DNA from 4 places in the Pseudoalteromonas sp. 2CM37A genome. Region 1 is predicted to be linked to each of the others. Evidence: predicted binding sites of a transcription regulator. Region 1 holds the regulator's gene; each other region holds the start of a gene.
What was found. Region 1 encodes LexA, which represses DNA repair genes until DNA is damaged. Its sites were predicted from a motif close to TACTGTATNNNNATACAGTA; they were not measured.
Positions count from the first base shown of each region.

Region 2: MTF68_RS11475 (YebG family protein) is a predicted target of LexA. The motif match lies at 2,971-2,990, and genes of this name have one in related genera.
Region 3: dinB (DNA polymerase IV) is a predicted target of LexA. The motif match lies at 1,500-1,519, and genes of this name have one in related genera.
Region 4: ruvC (crossover junction endodeoxyribonuclease RuvC) is a predicted target of LexA. The motif match lies at 3,224-3,243, and genes of this name have one in related genera.

Region 1 covers NZ_JALNTJ010000010.1:77,017-81,649, reverse strand. Annotated here, with positions in the region: gene MTF68_RS17195 (hypothetical protein) at 1-223, opposite strand, end outside; gene MTF68_RS17190 (Rho termination factor N-terminal domain-containing protein) at 372-626, opposite strand; gene MTF68_RS17185 (hypothetical protein) at 853-1,233, shown strand; gene MTF68_RS17180 (hotdog fold thioesterase) at 1,244-1,684, opposite strand; gene lexA (transcriptional repressor LexA) at 1,862-2,479, shown strand; gene coxB (cytochrome c oxidase subunit II) at 2,942-4,078, shown strand; gene ctaD (cytochrome c oxidase subunit I) at 4,078-4,633, shown strand, end outside.
Region 2 covers NZ_JALNTJ010000004.1:306,766-311,398, reverse strand. Annotated here, with positions in the region: gene MTF68_RS11495 (multidrug effflux MFS transporter) at 1-160, opposite strand, end outside; gene MTF68_RS11490 (hotdog fold domain-containing protein) at 344-817, shown strand; gene MTF68_RS11485 (polymer-forming cytoskeletal protein) at 825-1,316, opposite strand; gene MTF68_RS11480 (M23 family metallopeptidase) at 1,306-2,469, opposite strand; gene MTF68_RS11475 (YebG family protein) at 2,608-2,922, opposite strand; gene MTF68_RS11470 (ComEA family DNA-binding protein) at 3,268-3,564, shown strand; gene MTF68_RS11465 (DUF6170 family protein) at 3,576-3,878, opposite strand; gene dsbB (disulfide bond formation protein DsbB) at 3,880-4,398, opposite strand.
Region 3 covers NZ_JALNTJ010000011.1:43,022-47,654, forward strand. Annotated here, with positions in the region: gene MTF68_RS17535 (leucyl aminopeptidase family protein) at 1-196, opposite strand, end outside; gene dinB (DNA polymerase IV) at 436-1,488, opposite strand; gene MTF68_RS17545 (thioesterase family protein) at 1,964-2,386, shown strand; gene MTF68_RS17550 (aldo/keto reductase) at 2,454-3,506, shown strand; gene MTF68_RS17555 (ABC transporter substrate-binding protein) at 3,660-4,538, shown strand; gene MTF68_RS17560 (fumarylacetoacetate hydrolase family protein) at 4,495-4,633, opposite strand, start outside.
Region 4 covers NZ_JALNTJ010000001.1:31,898-36,530, forward strand. Annotated here, with positions in the region: gene MTF68_RS00135 (ABC transporter ATP-binding protein) at 1-673, shown strand, start outside; gene MTF68_RS00140 (FtsX-like permease family protein) at 663-3,164, shown strand; gene ruvC (crossover junction endodeoxyribonuclease RuvC) at 3,293-3,817, shown strand; gene ruvA (Holliday junction branch migration protein RuvA) at 3,820-4,437, shown strand; gene ruvB (Holliday junction branch migration DNA helicase RuvB) at 4,445-4,633, shown strand, end outside.

The sequences.
Region 1 (4,633 bases):
GGTTAGGCACTTGCGCAGTAATATTATAGAGTGATGTGGGGTAGTCTGCTTGAGTAAATGGGTTTGTAAGTGTGCGCTTAGCAAGGTGCTTACCGTGTACGTATTCAAGTGGTATCGCGCTCATTACTAAGCCGCCTAAAAGCCAAGCTAAAATTTGTAAGGCAAGTAAATAGCCTAGCCACTTATGTAGTTTTCGAGCGCGCTTAAATAGTTGTTTTCTCATTTTGTGCTTCTTATTATTTTTAGCGTTAGTGTATTACAGCAGCCCATGCTTTTACTGCGGCATTTTGTCGCAGTTATTCATAAGCTAAGCTTACTCTAACTTTATAAAAATAATAAAAAGGAGCGGTAAAAAATCAGTGAGGCTGTGTTTAATGCTCACGTAAAGCATTTATTAGCCCTTGTTTGCTCATTTTTGAGCGGCCGCTAATGCCGAGCTCTTTAGCTTTATTGTACAGCTGCTTTTTAGTGCGCTGCTCATACTTTGAGGCTTTGCCGCCTTTGACAGCGGTTTTATGAGTATTGCTATTAGCAATGCGCGCGGCTTTTTGTTTGCTCATGCCTTCATCTCGAAGCGCATCGTACTGATCGTCGTTTTTAATTTGCGGGCCATGATCTACCATAATTGTCCTCCTGAAGCGTTTAATTACACAGTGTGTATAACTTTCATACATAAACGGTAAAATTAAGCGTAACTAGCCTAACCCGTTTTATAAGGCAAATTAGGTGCCAATGGCGTTTAAACAGGTATTTTCTATTAATAAAGCCATGTTTAGCGCTTTGTTGATTTGGTATAAAAGTAAAACTGCGTTAAAGTTTGCGATGAAACTATAAGAGGGTAAAAAGCAGACAATGTCGGAAATTCAATTTTTAAATGTAGATCTAGAGCTTGAGTCTAAACAAGATATTAGCGCCCTAGTGGCAGACTTAAAGAAAAACGCGATGGTTTTGCATTATGACAAAGACGAATATCGTCAATTGGCGCGTATTGAAGCCTCAGGTGATATAACCACGCCAGACAAAGCAATCAACCACTTATGTGAATTAATAGAGTCGTGTTCACGTAATGCGCTTAAGCAGTGGCTAAGCTGTTCGCGCAGAACGTTTGATATAGGCTTTGAGTCGGGCACGTCACCTAAGTGTTTTAACCAAGCTCTACATGCAGATACACTGCTACGTATATCTGCCATTGGCGCTGGGATGGAAATAACGATTTACCCTATCGAAAAGTAGCCATAGTTAATTATTTGCGCTCGACAACCGCTGCGGTCATTTTTGATACGCAGCAAAGCTCGCCGCGGCTATTGGTTATTTTTATTTCCCATACAGAACTGCGCTTACCAATATGAAATGCACGAGTGACGGCGGTTAAAGTGCCATTTCGAGAGGCCTTTAAGTGGCTGGCGCTAATTTCCTGTCCAACACAATAAAATTTTGTAAAGTCCACTACAAAGTTAGCGGCGTAGCTTGCTACGGTTTCGGCAAGTACCACATTTGCGCCACCATGTACCATACCAATAGGATTATGATGCTCAGGAATAGCAGGCATGGTAGCCACCAGGTAATCATCTCCTATTTCAGTTATTTCTATGCCCATGGTTTTCATTAGCGTGCCTTGGCAGTTTATTCCCTCATCTAACTGTTTGCAAAGCTCTAATGTGATGGGTTGATGCCAAATACTCATAATTACTCCTTTATATTGAAAGCAAATTTATAGCATTTTAAATACTGAACGTCTGCAATTACCTAAAATTTATCCAGGTGCGGTGTATTTAGCTATTTTAAAGCACAATTTAAATTTGCGATTTTTATTTAACTGTATATACTCACAGTTAAATGTACTGTATGGAAAGCCAGTTGTATGCGACCATTAACTAAACGCCAAGCTCAAATACTCGAACTAATAAAAGTTTTTATTAAAGACACTGGTATGCCTCCTACACGTGCCGAAATTGCGCAAACACTCGGTTTTAAAAGTGCCAATGCCGCAGAAGAGCACTTAAAAGCGCTTGCCAAAAAAGGTGTTATTAAAATGAAACCAGGCGCAAGCCGTGGTATTCAATTGGTTGAAGAAGAAGAGCCTGAGCAACTAGGTCTACCATTAATAGGTAGAGTTGCAGCGGGTTCGCCTATTTTGGCGCAAGAACATGTTGAGAGTCACTGTAAAATAGACCCACTTATGTTTAAACCAGCCGCCGACTTTTTATTGCGTGTTAACGGTATGAGTATGAAAGATATAGGTATTATGGATGGCGACTTACTTGCCGTACACCGTACTCAAACAGCTGAAAACGGCCAAGTTGTGGTTGCACGAGTAGATGAAGACGTAACCGTAAAACGCCTAGAAAAAGCAGGCCGAAAAGTATTATTACACGCCGAAAACGAAGAGTTTACGCCAATTGAAGTAGACCTTGAAAACGAGTCGTTTAATATTGAAGGGTTAGCCGTTGGCGTAATAAGAAATGCCGACTGGATGTAATTTTTAACTAATATCTATAAATGCGCACTTTTTAGTGTGCATTTTTGTTTTAAAAACAAACCTTCCACCATCTCAAAGCGCCCTAAAATTATTTAGGCTGTAAACTTTTTTTCACTCATACTTTTATCTTCCTAAGCGTGTTACATCCCTTAATTTTGCTCGTGTCTTGGCTGTTAAATAACAATTTAATACGCCGTCATTTAGTCAAATTTAAAATATCACTTGATTGTTTTTTATACTAAAACTTGCTTGTTGTACGTTTTTTAGCTAATCATTAATGTGCTGGACTAACAATAACTCACAGCTTTTTAGTTATGAGAACACACAATATACACAAACCTTTTGTTGTCCTAGCGATACCGATCAAAAATAAGATTGGTTAAAAAATAAAAATAACGAATTGGCGTTTAAGCCGTATGCCTCTTCGCTTTGCATTCGCAATAGCATCAAAGGAGCCGTCACATGGGTAAACTGACCTCTACCTTGTGGCTTGTGTTGATTATGTTCCCGCAGCAAGTGCTGGCTAATAGCCAATACAATATGCGCAAGGGCGTAACCGATATAAGTAATAATGTATATCAGCTACACATGACCATATTTTTAATATGTTGTGTGATTGGGGTGATAGTGTTCGCAATAATGTTTTGGGCACTGATTCATCACCGTAAATCTAAAGGGGCAGTTCCTGCCCAATTTCATGAAAGTACCAAAGTAGAAATTCTTTGGACTGCCATTCCGTTTGTTATTTTAATTGCCATGGCAATCCCTGCCACTAAAACCCTCATTGCGATGGAAGATGCCAGTAAGGCCGACTTAACCATTAAAATTACAGGGTCACAGTGGAAATGGCATTATGAATACATGGGCGAAGACGTAGAGTTTTACTCTATTTTATCTACCCCTCAAGACGAAATAGCCAACCTTGCTAATAAAAACCCCAATTACTTACTTGAGGTTGATAAACCTTTAGTACTGCCAATTAATCAAAAGGTGCGTTTTTTAATGACCTCTGATGATGTTATTCACTCTTGGTGGGTACCCGATTTTGCCGTTAAAAAAGATGCCAACCCGGGGTTTATCAACGAAACGTGGACCAACATTAACGAAGAAGGTATTTACCGAGGACAGTGTGCAGAGCTGTGCGGTAAAGATCATGGTTTTATGCCCGTGGTGGTTGAAGCTAAATCGCAAGAGGACTTTAACGCATGGCTTGCAGATGCTAAGCAAGCTAAGCAAAAAGCCGCACTTGCTGATGCAGCATTGCTTGAGACAACAATTCCTAAAGAAGAGCTAATGACACTAGGTGAGCAAGTGTATATGGCAAGTTGCGCTGCGTGTCATCAGCCTACAGGTATGGGTTTACCGGGTGTATTTCCTGCGTTAAAAGGCAGCCCCATTGTTTTGGGTGATATAAAAGATCACATTGATGTAGTGATTCATGGTCGCCCAGGAACTGCAATGCAGGCATTTGCAAAGCAGCTCTCAATTAAACAACTTGCAGCGGTAATTACCTATAAACGTAATGCGTGGGGTAATGAAACGGGTGATGTCATCCAACCTAGTGAAATTCAGGCAGCACTTGATGCGGAGGCGAACTAATGAGTAGCATAGTAGAACAACCTAACGCCAATAACGCTCACCACGGCCATCACCCAGCCAAAGGTTTTAAACGTTGGTTATACACAACAAACCATAAAGATATTGGCAGCATGTACTTAATTTTTTCGCTGACTATGTTTTTAATTGGTGGTGCAATGGCCATGGTTATTCGGGCTGAGTTATTTCAGCCAGGATTACAATTGGTAGACCCACACTTTTTTAACCAAATGACCACAGTACACGGTTTAATTATGGTGTTTGGTGCTGTTATGCCAGCCTTTACGGGGCTTGCTAACTGGATGGTACCGCTCATGATTGGTGCGCCAGATATGGCGCTGCCCAGAATGAACAACTGGAGCTTTTGGATTTTACCCTTCGCTTTTTTAATTTTATTGGCCTCGTTATTAATGCCTGGAGGCGGCCCCGCATTTGGCTGGACGTTCTATGCGCCGCTTTCAACAACGTACAGTAACGACAACACCGCAATGTTTGTGTTTGCAGTGCACATTATGGGGATTAGCTCAATTATGGGCGCAATAAACGTTATTGTGACCA
Region 2 (4,633 bases), on a different contig from region 1:
TAGCCACTGTTTGCTGAACCTGTTGTTCGGTTACGTTAAATTGCGTGGCAATAGTTGGAAAAGCGGGAAGATAAATATCAATTGCCATAGGGCAAAATATTACGAGTAACGCTAAGATGAGCAATAAAATTAAGTTAGGTTTAGCGGGCTGTTTTTGCATTAGGTCTCCTTTTGCTGGCTATTTTAGGTGCCCGCATATAAAAAAGAAAGGGCTTATGAGTGAGCCACGCTTTATTGTGATAAATATTTCATGACATTAGGATTAACAGCGCGGTGAATTGCGCTTTTTTTAACTGGTCTGATGTGTTAATTTGAATTTATAAACACAAAATGGGAAATAACAATGAGTAATAAATCAGCCCTTTTAAAAACCTGGCTTAAATTTAAACGCTTACCTTTTGGCAATTGGTTGTTTAGCAAAGCGGTATGCATAAAAGCCCCGTATTTTGGCTCAATGAAACCTTACGTGCTCGATTTAAGAGAAGGGCACTGTAGCGCTGTCGTAAAAAACCGCCGTAGTGTGCATAACCATATTGGGACTATTCATGCTATTGCACAATGTAACTTAGCTGAGCTGTGTGCTGGTGTAATGGTAGATGCCACCGTGCCTTATAAAACGCATCGCTGGATCCCAAAAGGAATGACGGTACACTATTTAGCAAAGGTTGATACCGATGTAACTGCTATTGCAGAAATCGACTTGCCTCGCCAATGGGTAGATAAAGAAGATTTAGTGGTGCCAGTTAAGCTTTACAATACCCGCAATGAACTGGTGTTCACTGCAGATATTACGATGTACATAACCGAAAAAAAGTAATGAGCGCTTAATTAGATTTGGCTTTATCAGCGGCTTGCTTATTAACAAACGACAAGTCGCTATCAGCATCATCAAGCAAAGTTTTTACTTCTTTAGCCGGCTTTAAATCTTCGCTAATAAGTTCCGGTTCTTCTTTTTCAAAGCGCTGTTTTAAGCTGCCTTCAATAATGGCTCCAGCATCAATACTTAGTGTATCGTGAAAAACATCGCCATGTACGTGAGCGCTGCTTTGAATATTCACTTCACTTGCGTTTAGTGAGCCAATAATTTTACCTTTTACAATGACACTTTTAGCCTCAACCACACCTTCAACAATGCCGGTAGAGCCAATTACCAAGTGCTCTGCCTTTATATCGCCATCAATTCGGCCATCTAGCTGAACTTCGCCTTGGCTGGTGAGTGTGCCAGTTAAGCGCACATCTTCAGAAATAATAGAAGGGGTATGATTTACTCTTTTTAACGTAGTTTGACTACTTGGTTGCTTTTTTTTACCGAACACGAGAAAGCGCCTTTGTTATTTTTAGAGGATTGACATGTTTGCCATCGAGTAACACTTCATAGTGTAAGTGTGTGCTGGTACTTCTGCCAGTACTGCCCATTAATCCAATTACCTCATTTTTAGCAATTGTTTGGCCTTTTTTCACTTTAATTTTATTTAAGTGGCCAAAACGGGTGACCAAGCCATTTTTGTGCTCTAGCTCGATAAAGTTACCATAGCCGCCATTTTTACCAGCGCGCAATACACGTGCATCAGCAGGGGCAAAAATTTCGGTTTTATGCCAGCCGGCTAAATCAACACCTTTGTGAAAAGCGCGGCGGTTGTTCATCGGATCTTTACGTAACCCAAAGTTGCTCGAAATATAGTATTTAGCCGCAGGCAAGGGCAGTGAGTTAGGCAGCTCTGTTAAAAAGTTTTCAAGGTTGTTAAGTAATAATAGCTTATCAACAATGGCTAAAAACTGCCCTGGTATTTTAGTTTCGTCAAATACATCTAACGGGCCACCTTGCGCACTGGTTTGTGCGCCCAGTGCTAAATGTTGTTCAAGGGCTGATTCTAAGCCTGCGCCTTTTAACATCGCTAAAATTGCATCATGGCGTTTATTAATTTGCGCATCAATAAGCGCAAAATTGTGCTCGTAGTATTTATTTAAGCGCTCGTAACGTGCGGCAAAAGTGATTGGCGTTAGAAGGCTGGCATGTTTGTCTTTCGGCTCTTCATCTACAAGTGGTTCATGAAACTCGCCTTTGTCTTGATTAACAGGCGACTCAAGTTGTTCTTCTAGTTTTATTGTCTCTTTACTAATAGATGCGGGGAGGGATTCAATCATACCTTGCAAAAGTGCTTGCTTTTGCTCTAGTACAGCAAGTTGTTCTAATTGCTTAGCGTGCAGTGCTTTTTGTTCTTGGACCTGTTTTTGCCACGCTTGTTGTTTGTCAATTTGGCTTTGTTCTATGTCGGTAATTTTATTTGTTTGGCTATAAACACGAAAACTAGAAATACCGACCCAAGTAATAGTGCCTAAAATAAGCAGTACTGTAAAAAGCTGAAACCAAGGCGCCAAAACAACATGCTTAACTTCGCCATTTTGACGAATAAGCAACTGACGGGCTGGGAAAAATTTTTGGTAAAAAGACTTAATAAATACTGACATGGCACATAAACACTCGCTATTAACCGGATTAATGTATCAATTTCAGTCTAAAAAGCCAGAAAAAATTTGTAACTGTTCAAAAATTAATAAAAAAGGGCTGCTATTTAGTAGCAGCCCTTTATTTAAAATAGTCACAAATTAGCTAGCTTGTTGCTCATCGTTATCTTTTATTGATGCTACGTTGTCGGCTTTTTTAGCTTTAGCTGTACCTTTTGTTGTGGGCTCTTTTGCGCCTTTTAACACTGCCATAAAGTCATCTTTACTCTTTGCAATTTCAAGCGCAAGCGATTCAACCTGTTGCTCGCTCAGTGGCACATCTACTTTTTCCAGTATTACTTCAAGCGATTCTGCTATATCGAGCATTTTGTCATAGGCATCCGCTTCTTTTTTAGTAGTAAACGTCATTCGCTCAACTCCGTTTCGTTCTACAACATATTTAACAACAACAGCCATGATCTCTCCTGCTTGATTGCGTGGTAATGTGGTTACTGACCCGTAGGCCACTGTTTTTATATACAGTAAGTGTTTGTGTGTAAAATTGCAAGTATTCGGTGCATTTTTAGCTTGTCATCAATTTGACAAAAAAGCGTAACTTTACTTTAGTTAAGCAATCACTTGTTGTACCAGCTGCATTTTAGGTTTTCGGATTTAGGTGATTATGCACTGGAAATAATATAAGTGATGCGCGTTGCACCTTATTTAGCATTATTTCCTCAAATAAAAATTAAGCACATGTTTAAAGCCAAATTAGCCGTTTAACTATAACGCTTTGGTATAAACAAAAATAAGGAATAACAAATGAAAAATCTATTAACGCTACTTATTATTAGCTTTTTAAGCTTTAGCGCGTTTACCCACGCTAACCCTGTTGAAGATAAGCCTATGGTTGAAATGCCGCAAGCGCCGGTTATTAATATTAATAGTGCCGATTCAGAAATGCTGGCCAAGTTGCCTGGTATTGGTAAGAAAAAAGCGCAGGCTATTGTTGATTACAGGGTTGAAAATGGCGAATTTGACCAGCTGAGCGATTTAGCTAACGTAAAAGGAATAGGTAAAAAGCTTGTAGCTAAACTAGAAGGAAAAGTGTCTTTATAATAGGCAGGGCGCTAAGCGCCCTGTGAATACTGCTCAAGTGCTTTGGCTAAATATTTTTTAGCGAAGTTTATTTCAATCGGGGTTGTTAAAAGCGGGTAACACAGGCCACCTAAAATTAAAAAGGGAATGAGTTCCCACCCTTTAAAAACAGTAAATAATAAAAACAATGGGCTGAGCAATATCAGCTTTACTATTCTTAATAACACTCTATCGGTAGCAGGTAGCATACTTAGTGCAATAGCAACAATGGCTTGTCGCTGCCTCACTTTAAGGTGCTTTAGTTCAGGCAGCTGACTGGTAAAAAACGTAAACATATTAAATAGTCTTTTTAGTAAGTAAGCGAGTGGTAACAATTACAAAAAGCGTGATAGTAAATAACGCAAATAGTATTTCCATCCATGCTGGCATACTTAATCCCGCAAATTGCCAATCGATATTACCGCAATCCCCTGTGGCTTGAAAAAAGCTTGGGATCCATTCATGCAATGGCATAAATGAAGGAAAGTTTGGCTCAAACTCACAGCTAAATGCAAAGGGATCGGTGGTTGTTTGCATTTCAATGTGTTCACGTGCAATAAAGTAGCCCCACACACTTGATACACCCCACACTAAATAAGCGATAGCGCGTACTAATTTACTTTGTGGTTTAGTTGCGCCAATAATGCCTGCCCCTAATAAGCCTAATACCGCAGTTCGCTGGTAAATACACATAATGCATGGAGCAAGGCCCATCTGGTATTGAAAAAACAGTGCGGTGACTTCTAAGAAAAATACAATGCCTGTAAATAGTAGCCATGGAGTACGTTGAGTAGGGAGTTGTGCTAGCCAGTTCATAAAAAATCCGCATTGAAATAAGACGTTGAATTATGTACTAGGATAAAGTAACGAGCAACAAAAAGGGTAAAAAAGCTACCGAAGTCGCTTTTTTTAAGATGAAATTAATAAGCGGTTATGGCCAATCCTATTTAGGGAAAGGTTAAGCTTTTTTGCTAAGTAAACATGTAATATAAGATTGGTTCGCTAAAAAGGCTTGATTAAACGTTACAGTTAACAGGCTCTGCTGTATGCG
Region 3 (4,633 bases), on a different contig from region 1:
GTACATTATCAACCACTAAAAACGTAACTTGTTTACCAATACGAGAATCTACTTTAGCGTGTGATTCGATAGCATCACTTAATGAGTTATTGGCTAATTGAGAAAAGTCATCACTAATTATAATAAGTGCATCGTGAGAAAATGAGTCAAAGCTTGCACTAAGTGATTGTGCAGCTATCGCTTGAGGATATGCCATAAGTAAAACTCCTGTTAGAAAACATAAGGGGCTATTATCGTTGATATAAAAACACAAAACCAGCCAACTGCGATCAGCTCATTTTAATCTGGCAACTTGGTTTTACAGCTAACTAAAGTGACTCAGTGTTTTAAGAAGAAACTAACAACCACTATATAGTTTTTTGTAAAGGCAGCCCCTGCTTATACCACGTTTAAATTACTTTGCTAAAGCACTCTAAATTGCAAAAAAGCGTGTAGTTAATCAAGAATACTCAGTTGCAGATTTAAATTAGGTTCATTTTTAACTCCTACTCCAATACCTAATAAGCGCACCGGTTGCTGCATCCCGCGTTGATACGCCTTAGAGAGTAATTCATTAAAAATAGCAGTATTTAATTGATGATGAGCTTGATCAGCTGAGGTAACAACAAAGTTTGCAAACTTCACTTTTACACTTAGCTTATTAATACGATTTTGTAGCTGTTGCTTATTAAGGCGCGCTGTTAGCTCTTCCAGTAATTTAGGTAACTGATCTAAACATTCTTGTAAGCTATTTTTGTTGTATTCATAGGTGTGTTCAACACTAAGCGATTTACGCACTCGCTCAGTGGTTACTTTACCAATATATTCGCCAGCACATTTTTGATAAAGCGATACACCAAAATTCCCCACGTGCTGCTGCATCCAATTAACGCCTTTCTCGCGAACGTCTTTACCTGTGTATAACCCCTTTAAATTAAGCTTTTCGAGGGTTACTTTGCCCACACCAGGGATTTTACCCAGGGGTAAATTATTTAAAAACGCATCAACTTCATCCGGCAAAACCACAAATTGGCCATTGGGTTTATTTTCGTCACTGGCTATTTTGGCAATAAACTTAATGGGGGCAACTCCGGCAGAGGCGGTAAGGCCGGTATCGTTATAAATATCTGCTCTAATTTGCTGAGCAATAAGCGTTGCGCTGCCTTTGCATGCGGTGCTGTTGGTTACATCTAGGTAAGCTTCATCAAGCGACAGCGGCTCTATTTGGTCGGTATAGCGTTTAAATACAGCGCGTATTTGGTTAGAAATTTCTTTATAAACCGCCATGCGCCCAGGCACAATAACTAAATCGGGACATAATTGCTTAGCGTGGTAGTTAGACATAGCCGAGCGAACACCATATTCGCGCGCTATATAATTTGCTGTAGAGAGCACACCACGACGGCTATTACCACCAATCGCTAAAGGCACACTGGCAAGTTTGGGGTTATCGCGCATTTCAACCGCTGCATAAAAGCAGTCCATGTCGATATGAATAAACTTTTTCATTACCACATAACAACTGTTTATTTATACAGCCATTATTAAGGATTCACTTTCATTAAGCAAGTCCATTAAAGCCTGTTTAACTTGCTAAAGTTAAAAGCGCTACTAGGTGTAGCGCGTTAAACCGTGCAAGCTTTAACAGCTTTTTTAAAACGGCTGCTTAAAGCGCTTTGATTTTTTAAAGCAATGTAGCCAAAAAACAAATTCCAATAAAAACCCCGCAGCTAAAAGCATTATGCCGCCGGAGGCATTACCCATTGCATAGCAAGCAAAAGACGCTATAAAAACTAAACTGGCTAAAGCCCAATTAATTATATTTTGCATGTGTGTTCTCGTGTGTGTGTTGTCTGTGTTATTTCACTGTAGTCCTAAAAATAAATAGGTACAATCATCTTATAAAAAAACATGGCATTTATTGTCTTGAGCTACAAACACCATATTGATAACCTCATTCATTTAAAACTAAGAGTACACATACATGCAAAGGTTCAAAGATCAGCACCCTATTCATACCGATATCACCGTAGCATGGGCCGATATGGACGCCCTACAACATGTTAACAACGTGGTGTACTTGCGTTATTTTGAAATTGCGCGTATCGATTTTCTAAATAAAATAAATCAGTTTGATACGATAAAACCAGGTGGAATAGGCCCGGTCATTAGTGAAAACAATATTCGCTATAAACGTCCAGTGACCTTCCCAGATACTTTAACCGTAGGTATTACTATTTCAGATATAAAAAGCGACCGTTTTATGATGAATTACTCTGTATTTAGCCATGCTCAGCAAGCTATTACTACCACAGGCTATTCTCAAGTTGTTATGTTTGACTTTAAAACAGGACAAAAAGCGGCTATTTCAGAGCCATTACTATCGGCACTACACCAATTCGCTTAATTAGGTTTTATTGCGAATTGGTATTAATTATCCACTCTCAAGATCTTACATAATTTAAGGATTTTAAATGCAATACAGTCCGTTAGGCAGCAGCGGTGTTGATGTTTCTAGAGTATGCTTAGGCAGCATGACTTGGGGTAAACAAAATACCCAACAAGACGCCGATGAGCAAATAGCTTATGCCTTGGCACAAGGCGTTAATTTTATTGATACTGCCGAAATGTATGCCGTTCCTCCTTCACCAGAGACCTACGGTAAAACAGAGCAAATTATAGGTAACTGGCTAAGTCGCAATGCGCAAAAGCGCGGTGATATTGTATTGGCGAGTAAAATTGCAGGCAATGGCTTGTCGTGGGTACGAGATGGCGGCGATATAACACGCAGCGCTGTCATTGAGGCCGTAGATAACTCGCTTAAACGCCTACAAACCGACTACATAGATTTATACCAATTACATTGGCCTAATCGCTCTACCCCACATTTTGGCAGGCAATGGCCAGGTAAACTCACTTTTAGTGACGTAGATACTGAGCAACAACAGGCGGGTATGCTTGATATTTTAGAGGGCCTTGATGAGTGTGTTAAAGCCGGAAAAATAAAATATTGTGGCCTTTCAGATGACACCCCATGGGGCATTAGCCAATTTTTAAATTTAGCAAAAGCGCATAACTTACCGCGTATGGTGTCTATTCAGAACGAATTTAGCCTAGCGCACGCTAAAGATTGGCCCTATTTAATTGAGCAGTGTATCCATGAAGACATTGCTTATTTACCTTGGTCGCCGCTTGCTGCTGGCCTGCTAACGGGTAAATACCTAAACGGTGCACGCCCAGCGGGATCGCGTTGGACATTTATGCAGCGCAATGGCATTTTTAGAGATACCCCTAACGCGCAAAAAGCCACGCAGCGTTATGTAGAGCTTGCACATGCAAGCGGCATAACCCCAGCCCAATTGGCACTTGCTTGGTGTAATCAAGTCGATGGCGTTACCTCGTCAATTATTGGTGCGACCAGCATGGCCCAATTAAAAGAAGACATTGACGCTTTTAGCATAACTTTAAGCGACGACACGCTAACTGAAATTGGCACTATTTTTAAAGATTACCCGCAGCCATATTAAACCAAAATAATAGGCAGTTTTTTTACTGCCTTTTTCTCTCTTACATTTGAACATATACAAAGTAAAACTATACTAAAGTTAACTTAAATGGATTATTTTTAGTGAGTTATGCTTAGAAATGTAATTTTATTCTTTGGTGTACTAGGTGGTTTAATGCGTTACGGGTACGCTGACAATACTCACCCAATTGAAGAAATTGTATGGTTACAAAGTTACACGCCCCCGTTTCATATGGATAAAGATTCGCATGCGCCGCAAGGCGGTATTTGTGACAACCTCACCGAGCAACTAATTAACAGTATTGATGATGTAAAACATACGCGACTAATCGTGCCGCAAGAGCGAATTAATAAGCACTTAAATGAAGGCGATAATGTATGCTTTCCGTGTGTTATTCATAAAAAAACGGCCAATGGGGTGTTACAGTTTTCTACCCCCACCACGGTTTACCCGCCTTTTTCGGTTTTAACCACTCAACAACTTGCTCCAGAAATACACGCTAAGCATGGCAGCCCTATTAAACTTATACATTTATTGTCAGACGAGCAATATGTGTATGGTCAAGCAGCGGCGCGCAAGTTTACTTCAAAAATTAATAAAATAATCGAAAACACCACGGTGTATCATAAAGCATCGCTAAGCTGGAGCAGCGAAAATGAAAGCCAAGCTGTTATTGCTCGCTTAAGTCGCGGCTTTTTAGATTACACAATAGACTACCCGTTTATGGGGGATTATTTTGTCAATCACAGTAAATTTAAAAATATAGTCAGTTTGCCAATTGAAGAAGACCCCAGAGAGTTTGTTTTAGGGGCTATAGGGTGTGCAGTAAGAGCACCGAATGATTTTGCTACCAAGGCGCTTAATAAAATAAATAAAGCGCTACATAAGCAGGTATTACAATCGCCTGCTTATATAAATAGTCAGCGTTTTTGGTTAGAGCAAAGTTTTCCGCAGTTTACTAAGCATTACCAACAGCAAATACTTAATCCTATTGCGCCTGCCAGCTCTGCGATAACAAGCAGGTCGAATTAGCATACAAGCTTACTGTAAATACGCTGTTTGCAGGCACTTCCCCTACGCCTGCAGGCGTCCCTGTCATTATTACATCGCCATTTTCTAAGTGCATA
Region 4 (4,633 bases), on a different contig from region 1:
TTTGTCTAAAGTAGTTTCTACCTTCGAAGGTGAGTTGCCCATCCTCAGCGACATCAGCTTTAATGTCAAGCATGGCGAGTCAGTAGCTATTGTTGGCACCTCTGGCTCAGGAAAATCCACGTTATTAAGTTTATTAGCGGGGCTAGATACCGCCAGCAGTGGTGAAATTACCCTTGATGGCGAGCCGCTACATAAATTAGATGAAGAGCAACGCGCGGCATTGCGTGCTGAAAAAGTAGGTTTTGTATTTCAATCTTTTATGTTGGTACAAAGCTTAACCGCACTTGAAAACGTGATGCTGCCGGCAGAGCTTGCTGGCGAAAGCGATGCCAAAGAGCAAGCTCTTGCCCTATTAGAAAAAGTGGGGCTGAGCCATCGTATTGATCATTACCCATCGCAACTCTCTGGTGGTGAGCAGCAACGTGTAGCCATTGCCCGTGCCTTTATAGGCACACCTAAAATTTTATTTGCCGATGAGCCTTCTGCAAATTTAGACAGTAAAAACGGCAAAATGGTGGAGTCACTATTATTTGATTTAAACCAGCAGCACGGCACAACGCTAATTTTAGTAACTCACGATGAAGCACTCGCGCAAAAGTGCCAGCATATTGTACAAATTGAAGCGGGCTGCTTAGTTAAAAACTCAAAAGAGGACGTAGCGAATGTGGGCTAAGTTAGCACTTAAATTATTTGCGCGTGAATTTCGCCGCGGCGAACTTACGGTAATTAGTGCCGCCATTGCGCTGGCGGTATTAACGGTGCTTACACTGTCTATGGTCACTGAGCGAATAGCACAAAGCATAGCGCAAAAAAGTAGCGCGTTTATTGCCGCAGATAGAGTACTGGCAAGCGCCCATGAGCTAGATACGGCGTTTATTAGCAAAGCCAAACAAGAAAACTTACAAACTGCGCAAATGATCTACTTTGATACCATGTTATTTGCCAACGACGAGATGCAATTTACCTCGGTAAAAGCGGCATCTAACGAATACCCGTTAAAAGGCGAGTTAAAAGTAAAATCATCGTTGCTTGGCGAAACACAAGTAGCGCAGGGCGGCCCAAAGCCTGGCAATGTGTGGCTAAGTGAATCGGTTTTTTACAGCTTAAATATTGATATTGGCAGCCAAGTAGAGCTAGGCGCAGCAGTATTTAATGTAGAAAAAGTGGTGGTTGAAGAGCCAGATGCGCCGTTTAATGTATTTTCGAGCAGCCGCAGAGTGCTTATAAATATTGCTGATGTTGCAAAAACTGAGGTTATTCAACCTGGCAGCCGAGTAAATTATCGCCAACTCTATGCAGGCGATGAATCAGATATAACGCGGTTTTATGAATGGTTAAAGCCGCAAATGGCTGAAAATCAACGTTGGTATGGCGTAAAAGATAGGCAGTCGCCCATATCAAATAGCTTAAACCGTGCAGAAAGTTTTTTATTACTGGCCGGTTTGCTGGGCATTATTTTGGCTACGGTTGCTATTGCTGTGTCTGCAAAGCGTTATTGTGAGCGCCAATACGACCCCGTAGCAATGATGAAAACACTTGGCGGAAGCCGTGCATTAATTCGTAAAATATATTTTATGCACTTACTCATGGTGTGTGCTTTAGCGGTTATTGTGGGTTTAGCCATAGGCTACAGTTTACAAGAAATAGCCACTGGTTATTTAGCAAAAAGCATGGATATGAGCTTACCTGCCGCCGGGTTTAAACCTTGGCTGGTGGCTATTAGCACAGGTGTTATATGTGCGGTTATGTTCTCTATTAAGCCACTGCTTGATTTATTTGATATTCCACCGCTTAGAGTATTACGCCGTAATTTAGGCGACAGACTAGCGGTAAGCCGTGTGCACTTAGGTTTAAGCGCGCTTACGGTGTTTTTATTAATGTGGTTATTTAGTAATAACATTAAAATAACGCTTATTTTATTTGTCTCTACGCTTGCTTTGATTGCGGTTTTGTTTGTTATTTCAAAACTAATATTTGGCGGTGGTCGTAAATTAGGTTTAAAACCAGGCAATAGTTGGTCGTTAGCTATTGCTTCTATACAAAAGCGTGCCAACGTAAATGCGGTGCAGCTTATTAGCTTTTCATTGGCGATAAAATTGCTATTGTTTTTGATTGTGCTTAAAAATGACATGATCTCAGATTGGCAGTCTCAATTACCCGCCGATGCACCTAATGCATTTTTAGTTAATATTACGCAAAACGAACTAGAGCCTGTAAATAATTACCTAGCAGAGAACGATATTTTAGTTTCGGATTTTTATCCAACCATTCGTGGGCGAGTAAATGCGGTAAATGGCGAGCTTGTTGCGCGTAAAGTGTCGTTGCAAGATAACGAGAAAAAAGATGAAGAAGCGCGCTCAGGCATTGGCCGTGAGCTTAACCTAACCTGGCTTGATAATGTGCCAGCCCAAAACGAAATTGTGCAAGGGCAGTGGTTTGGCGAAGGCGCAGTGGGTGAGGCATCGGTTGAGGAGTCTATGTTGGAGCGCCTAGACGTAGAAATAGGCGACACTTTAACATTTTTAATTGGTGCGCAATCATTTGACGCCAAAATTACCAGTGTGCGTAAAGTAAATTGGGCTACGCTAAAACCTAACTTTTTTATTATTTTAAGCCCCGATGTGCTAAAAGATTTTCCGGCAACGTATATTTCATCTGTGCGTATAGAGCCAGATCAAAAGAAAGCGTTTAGCCAGTTACTGCGCACTTATCCAACCATTACCGCCATCGATGTAGATAACTTTGTTAAGCAAATACAATCAACCATTGAGCAGGTGTCGTTAGCTATTGGCTTTGTGCTTGCAATTGTGGTGTTGTGTGGCGCATTAGTGCTTATATCTCAGGTGCAAGCGAGCCTTGGCGAGCGAATGCAAGAAATAGTAATACTGCGAACTTTAGGCGCCAAAGGGCGGTTAATAAAAAATGCGACGCTTTATGAGTTTTTGCTATTAGGTGGCTTAGCTGGGTTTGTAGCCGCATTATTTAGTGATGTAGCCTTGCTGATAGTTCAGCAGCAAATGTTTGACTTAGCCGGTAAATTGCACCCGGCAATTTGGCTAATAGGGCCTGTGTCGGGCGGGGTGTTTGTAGCCGCGCTTGGCTACTTTATGATTGCCCGTAAACTTAAACAAAATACCCAAGGCTTAGTACGTGCTTTAGCCTAAGCTATACTTTTAACGCCAAACGCCCGCACTAAGTTGCGGGCGTTTTTGTTTTTACTCGCCACTGGTAATTTATACAGTGCTCTGGCATTATTACCGTTATTGAAAAATAACAATAATGAGTGTGCTGTTTGGCCATTATTTTAGGGATAGACCCAGGTTCGCGTTTAACCGGTTATGGTGTGGTTGCGCATCAAGGTGCTAAATTTACCTATTTAGGAAGCGGGTGCATTAAATTAGCCGAGCATGAGTTCCCCATACGATTAAAAATGATCTACCAAGGGATCACGCAAATAATAGAGCAGTTCTCCCCCGAAACCTTTGCCATAGAAAAAGTATTTATGGCGCATAACCCGGATGCCGCGCTAAAACTTGGTCAAGCCCGAGGAGCCGCCATAGTGGGAGCCTCTATGGCCGACTTACCCGTATTTGAATACTCAGCCCGGCAAATTAAACAAGCCGTGGTAGGTAATGGCGGCGCCGATAAGTCGCAAGTGCAACACATGGTAAAAAATATTTTAAAATTACCTGGCACACCGCAAGCCGATGCGGCCGATGCGCTTGCTATTGCAATTTGCCATGCGCACTCAGAACAAAATTTAATAAAACTAGCGGGTAGCGCAAGCAAAACCGTTAGAGGACGTTTAAGGAAATAAATATGATTGGCCGTTTAAATGGCACTTTAGTTGAAAAGCAACCGCCTGAAATTTTATTAGAAGTAAGCGGCGTAGGCTACGAAGTACAAATGCCCATGACCTGTTTTTACGACTTACCCAATATTGGCGAAAACGCCATAGTGTACACACACTTTGTGGTACGCGAAGACGCACAACTATTATTTGGCTTTAATAATAAAACCGAGCGCGCGCTTTTTAGAGAACTATTAAAAGCAAATGGTGTGGGCCCTAAACTAGGCTTAGCTATTTTATCGGGCATGTCGGCGCAACAATTTGTTAGTTGCGTAAACAACGAAGATGCCACAACATTGGTTAAATTACCGGGTGTGGGTAAAAAAACCGCTGAGCGTTTAGTGCTTGAAATGAAAGACCGCTTAAAAGATTGGGGTAACGACTTATTTACGCCATATAGCGATAACGCCGTTATAGAGCCTCCTAGCGATGCAACAATTGCCAATAATGCCGCAGACGATGCAGTATCGGCACTTGTCGCGCTTGGTTATAAATTGCCACAGGCGCAAAAAGCAGTAAAATCGGTAAGTAAACCCGATATGTCTACTGAGGTTCTTATTAAAGAATCTTTAAAATCAATGTTGTGAGTAACCCATGATTGAAGCTGATCGTTTAATTGACGCGAGCGAAAAAACCAACGAAGACACCATAGACCGCGCAATAAGGCCCAAGCTTTTAGCCGACTACAAAGGTCAGCCGCATGTTAAGCAGCAAATGGAAATATTTATAGAGGCAGCGCGCAGCCGCGGTGAAGCGCTGGATCATCTATTAATATTTGGCCCG